2 regions of the Thalassotalea ganghwensis genome follow, and region 1 is predicted to be linked to the other one. Evidence: riboswitches for the same ligand, from Rfam matches in the RefSeq annotation. Region 1 holds a riboswitch; the other holds the start of a gene.

Evidence for each region. A riboswitch is a leader RNA that binds a small molecule or an ion and turns the genes downstream of it on or off. The one in region 1 is predicted to bind cyclic di-GMP.
Region 2: another riboswitch for cyclic di-GMP. It lies ahead of ACSLUH_RS16490 (hypothetical protein); the one in region 1 lies ahead of ACSLUH_RS07685 (GGDEF domain-containing protein).

What each region holds. Positions count from the first base shown of each region.
Region 1 is NZ_JBQRUM010000006.1:22,695-25,850, reverse strand. It holds gene ACSLUH_RS07690 (tetratricopeptide repeat protein) at 1-621, opposite strand, end outside; cyclic di-GMP riboswitch class I at 772-854, shown strand; gene ACSLUH_RS07685 (GGDEF domain-containing protein) at 1,110-2,123, shown strand; gene ACSLUH_RS07680 (2-thiouracil desulfurase family protein) at 2,165-2,620, opposite strand; gene ACSLUH_RS07675 (DUF3630 family protein) at 2,623-2,940, opposite strand; gene ACSLUH_RS07670 (c-type cytochrome) at 3,090-3,156, shown strand, end outside.
Region 2 is NZ_JBQRUM010000019.1:40,612-43,767, forward strand. It holds gene secD (protein translocase subunit SecD) at 1-615, shown strand, start outside; gene secF (protein translocase subunit SecF) at 625-1,572, shown strand; cyclic di-GMP riboswitch class I at 1,834-1,916, shown strand; gene ACSLUH_RS16490 (hypothetical protein) at 2,012-2,431, shown strand; gene ACSLUH_RS16495 (cyclic di-GMP phosphodiesterase) at 2,634-3,156, opposite strand, start outside.

The sequences.
Region 1 (3,156 bases):
ATAGTCTCGAAGGTACAAATGCGCCAGCGCTAAAATTTCGATAACATCAATATGCTCATTAAATTGCTCATGCGTGATGAGTAGTTGTTCAACTTGCTGAAGTTGCTCAAAGGCGACTTGCTGCTCAGCCAACAACGCATTTGACATCGCACTATAACTTAATGCCGTCAGCAGGTATTTAACCTGATCTATTTGCTTAGCGAGTGAAACTGCTTGTTCCGCATAATTATGAACCAATTGAAAACGACCTTCATTGTAATTGCCAAATGCTAGCAACAGCAATAGCTCTACTTTTAATGTCTTATCCACACCAACGACGGTTAAACCATCTTGTGCAAATTGTAATGCTTTATTGATATCGCCTCTATTCATCGCCGTTTGAGCCAATAAGATAAAAACCTTAGCCGTAATATTGGCACTATAATAAATGCGCTGTTGTAAGATTTGGTTGGCGACATCTATCACTGGTTGTGCGGATAACATTTCGCGATCCAAAGTATAGAAATGATTAATTTTATCTATATTTTCAGAAATTAACTGCGAAGATTCACTCGCCTTGACACCATAACTTAATGTCAAAAGCGTCACTAAAGTGATTAAATAACGATAAAATTTACTCAAGCTGCAATCCCAACATTTTGTTAAAAAACAAAAAGTAAAAACCAATTATCGCCCTAGACGATAACTGGCTAACAAAAAAAGATCCACTGACAATGTGCAAAAGGTTTACAACAGCGATATTAATATTATAATGACCAATGAGCTACTAAAGCTCGTAAAGGGCAAATCTAACGAAAGTTAGAGACGCAAAGTTACCGGCCTAAGGCAACGTCTATGGCAGCGGGACTACCGAATTTAGATATAGTGGGGGCTTATCTTAATAACGTTTTCTGTTGTTATACCCACGGTAACTTTTGCGTGCCACCTACCCTTTCGACGTTTTCACTCGTTGATTACCATACATTGTTCGAAAAATTCCTTATATGCCAATATTTTTTACAAAAAGTATCCATTTTTTGTCAAATTTATATAGATGTTTAGCTAAAATTACTAGACAATAGCTTTAGTATACAAATTAAGTTGAATATTGCACTGAAGTATAAGGGCTAATGGTGAAGCATCACGATTCCATAGCACAAGCTGAGCAAAAGTTAGTACTTGCAACTGAGCAATTACAAAGCTGGAACCTCCCCGCTACGCCAATCAATTACGCTGTATGTTACGAATATATTAGCGGCAAAAACACAACCTTGATCGCTTTGGTAAACCAAGAACTTGCCGAAAAAAACTCACTTGATAACTTTTTCATGGAAGACACCTATCGGCAATTAGTTTTAGGCACTAATAGTTTTCGAGATGAGATTATTACTGATATCGATAATTTGCTTACCGATATTGATATCTCCAATACAGACTCTTACCAGCAAGTCGAACAATTTATCCTCCAAGTCGATAAGCAGCAAGAGCATTTGTATTCGCAAGATCAACGCAGAATTAAATTGGCTTTACAGAATATCAAGAAAGCATCACGCCAATTTAAAATTCAACAACAAAACTTAAGTATTCAAATTCAAGAGTCACAGTCAAAAAACAGTGCGTTGCGCGAAGAATTAGAAGAAATACGTAAAGAGGTTTATTTAGACCCATTAACAGGACTTTATAACCGCAAAGCGCTGAACAAGCATTTGGCTCAGTGGATAAAAGCAAATCCAGAGCAACAAATGGCAGCAATTGTCATTAATATTGATCAAATTGCCGAGCTTACCCAGCAGTTTGGCAGTTTAATTAGTGATGTCCTCATTGCTAAAGTAGCCAACAAAGTCAATAGTTACGTGGGAGAAAGCGGTTTCCCTGTCCGAGCATCTGGTGATGAGTTTTTGATTTTGTTACCCGAAATGGAACGAAATGTAGCAGCTGAAATTGCAGAAAAAATTAGACAAGGCGTTGAAAAATTACGTTTTGTTAGTAGTAAAACCGGTATTAAATTACCTCAAATGACCCTATCTCTAGCGGTAAACGACTTTACACTGCGTGACAATGTTCACGCAGCCATTAAAGAGACCAAAGAGCTGCTTTCCAAACATGTTCAAACGAGTCGTAACTCTATTGCCATTGCAAGTTGATGTTAACAGCGAGTCAAACGTTGGTTGAGCTAGGTTGAAACTTAACCATCAATAATTTCAACAAGCTGATCTATTTGAGCTTCTGAAAAAACCGCTATGCCATGCGCTAATAAATAACGGCTGGTAATGCCTAATCCAGGTATTTTTCTATTTGAAAAACTGCCATCATAAATATAATTTCGACCACACGAAGGGCTAGATTCTTTAAGCAACGCGTACTTTATCTGATACTTCAAGCATAGTGATAACGCCTGCATAGCTCCTTGTTCAAATGCAGTGGTTACATCTTGTCCAGCACGATTCTTCACATGACTAGTGCCGCATATTTCTGCTGGTATTCTCGGTATCCCTAAGCCACCTTCTACTTCGGGACAAACTGATACAATACGCCCTTGTGCTTGCCAACGCGCAAGGTACTGACTGTTAACCTTTTGATGTCCACCGTCGTAACGAACATTTTTACCAAGCAAGCAGGCACTCACCAATATTTTATCCATGGCTACCCTTGCTCCACTATGCGATGCGCTAATATCATCGCTAAATGAGAAAGATACTCAGCACTGCCGTCATCACTTGCTTCTATCCAAATGGCTTCGCTATAAAACTCTGCATGTAAACAAAATTCATAATTATTCGCTAAAAATCGCGCCATTACTTTATCGGCTCCCTTGATAATTTCTAGCAATTGAAATTCTGCGTTGGATATAAAACCCTCAAAAGCTAAGCAGATTGTTTCAGTTTGCCAATCGATACCGTTTACAGTTAACGTTATCGCTGCATGTGATGGGAGATATTCTATCGCATTGATTGTGTACATATTCTATTCAAGGGTTTAACCTTGTTCTTGATCAATGTTGAGCTAAGTTGGTCATATAATACAAAAAAAGCCACGACAGCTGTTAACTTTTTACATATAATCAATCAAGATAAGAGTGATTTAAATAAACCATAAGAGAGATAAACGTTATGAAAAAACTTACCTTAGCTGTTGCAGCTACTGTGATGATGGCATCTCCTGTTTTTGCTGGCGATA
Region 2 (3,156 bases), on a different contig from region 1:
GGCTCGGCAACAGAAGCGCATAACTTAGCATTATTATTACGCGCAGGGGCGTTAATTGCGCCTATTCAGATCGTTGAAGAACGCACAGTTGGACCAACGTTAGGCGCTGAAAACGTGGAATTAGGCTTCCAAGCGATTATGGGTGGTTTTGCTCTAGTATTTTTATTCATGCTCATTTACTACCGTGCCTTTGGCATTGTGGCGAACTTAGCGCTAATGGCAAACTTAGTGTTAATTGTTGGCGTAATGTCGATGATCCCAGGGGCAACATTAACCTTGCCGGGTATGGCGGGTATTGTACTAACCGTAGGTATGGCCGTTGACGCCAATGTACTAATATTTGAGCGGATCCGAGAAGAGCTTCGCGAAGGTAAGTCGGTACAGCAATCAATTCATCAAGGGTATGACGCAGCGTTCTCAACTATCTTAGATGCAAACATCACAACCTTGATTGCGGCTATTATTTTATTTGCTGTTGGCACAGGCCCAATTAAAGGATTTGCGGTTACCTTATCTATTGGTATTGTCACTTCGATGTTTACCGCAATCATTGGTACGCGAACAATTGTCAATGCAGTTTGGGGTGGTAAACGCCTCGATAAATTATCGATATAGGTGACTCAGATGCAGATTTTTAAGATAAAAGAAACGATCAACTTTATGGGCTATCGAAAGATAGCGATGATTTTTAGTGCCTTATTGATGCTTGCTTCTATTGGTTCACTGTTTGTCAATAAGCTTAATTTTGGCTTAGACTTTACCGGTGGTACCTTGATTGAAGTAGGTTTTGAACAGCCAGCCGATCTCAATCAAATTCGACAAGTTTTAGAAGGTGGTGGCTATGATGATGCTGTTGTGCAGCTCTATGGTAGCAGTCGTGATGTGGTTATTCGTTTAGCGCAACGTGAAGGCGTGCAAGCGGAAATGCTTGGTAACCAAGTTCTATCATTGTTAAATGAGGGCACAGGACAACAATTAGCCATGCGCCGGATAGAGTTTGTTGGTGCAAGTGTAGGTGATGAATTAACTGAGCAAGGTGGTTTAGCAATGTTAACCGCCTTGATTTGTATTTTGGTTTACGTTGCGTTTCGTTTTGAGTGGCGCTTTGCTTTAGGTTCTGTATTCGCGCTATTCCACGATGTCTTGCTAACCTTAGGCTTATTTTCTGTGCTTCAATTAGAGTTCGATTTAACCATACTGGCAGCAATTTTAGCGGTTATTGGTTACTCTCTAAATGATACCATTGTTGTTTCTGATCGTATTCGAGAAAACTTTAGGAAAGTGCGAGATGAGACGGCTGAGGAAATTATCAATATTTCACTAACGCAGACGTTAAGCCGTACCTTCATTACCTCAATTACCACGTTATTGGTTTTATTTGCGCTATTTTATCAAGGAGGGGCACTCATCCACGGTTTTGCTACTGCATTATTGTTAGGGGTGTTTGTTGGTACTTACTCGTCAGTTTACGTTGCAAGTTCAATTGCCTTGGTATTAGGTATATCTAAAGAAGATTTAATTCCTGAAGTAGTCGAGAAAGAAGGCGCAGATCAGGAGCAAATGCTACCTTAATGTTTGTAGTGCACTTTAGTTAATAACGATTTTAGAAAACCTCGGCAATTAATTGGCGAGGTTTTTTTATCTATGTATTCTTTTTGTCGCTTTAAGGTTGATTTGTATATAGTTCAGCTAAACAGTTGCTTTGTTAATAATAATTCGCTATTTGTAAAATAGCTGTTATTAATTCGAAATTAGAATGTTTTTTACTCGAAATGTTCAAAAAATACGCAAAAAAAGCTTGATCTTAATATAAAGCTCTCTATAATGCGCGCCAGCTAGAAACGGCAAGGTACTTGAAAGAGTATTACGCAAAACCACCGGTCTAAGGGGATACCTATGACAGCGGAGTTACCTCAGCATAGACAACGCTAATTATTGCAGGCGTTAGAGGTTTTTTGTGACCGTTTCTTATCAATTTCTTTAATTTGATTTAAATAGGGTTTACAAAAACATGAAAAAATTAGCAGTTGTTTTATCTTCAATCTTAGTTGCCACTTCAGCTCAAGCATCTACTTCGAGCGCAACGTTTTATGCAAATGACAATTCAGTCGAAACAAGCATTTGTATCGTTGCCGCTAATAATGGCTATTCTGCTGCGCGTTTAGAAGCGAAAAAGCAAGGTATTCAATATCAATCACTTAATTTTGCTTGCAATGGCTTATCGGTTAAAGAGTTTGCAAAAACTTATTATGTAAAACCTCAAGAAACTGAAAAAGAAGTTGTTCTTGTTCCTGCAAATGATTCATTAGAAAGTCAGCTTTGTATTAAAGCTGCAAACCAAGGAATTAACGCTATTGGAACTATGGCGAAGAAATTAATCTGTAATGGTGATGAAGTTGCTCGCTTTGTACGTAAAGTAAAGAATTCGTAATTGTTTTTCTTTGTAGTCTCTCTGTTTAGCCCAATCTTTTGATTGGGCTTTTTTGTTTCTAAAAGACCGTAATTTCTATCGATAAAGCTCTTTTAGTCATTAATCAATTTGAAAATTGCACGCTCAGGCATGTTCGACAAGTTTTCTTATCTGTTACTTTTAGTTTAGGTGTTAAAGTTTTATTACAATCTAACGCTTAAAGTTAACTGATCAAGTCTTTAATCAGTTTTTGCATGTTGATATTGTAATCATCAGCTTTGATCGCACTAACAATTTCAATGGTTTCTTTGGTTAAATCTACCACTTTTGCTTTGATATACTGGCTGGTGTCGGTGTTATAAAAAATATGAACCACTGGTTTTAATGGTTCTTCTCTATTGCCTTGAATGATAAGGGCAAGTCGTTGGTTTGATAGTTGAACAATAGAGCCTACAGGATGCACTCCTAAAAATTTGATAAACTGTTGAACGATTTGAATATCAAACTTTTCTTTATTGGTCATTAAAAAGCGTAATGCTTCTATCGGTTGTTGCGCTTTTTGGTATGGCCTATCACCAGTCATTGCATCATAAACATCGATGATAGCTGTCATTCTTGCTAATTTTGATATCTTGTCTTTTTTGAGTCCCCGAGGGTAACCAGAGCCATCTAGTCGTTCATGATGATTGAGTACCATGTCTTTAATAATTCCGTTGGCTAGCCCTTGCTCTTTGCACATTTTTATC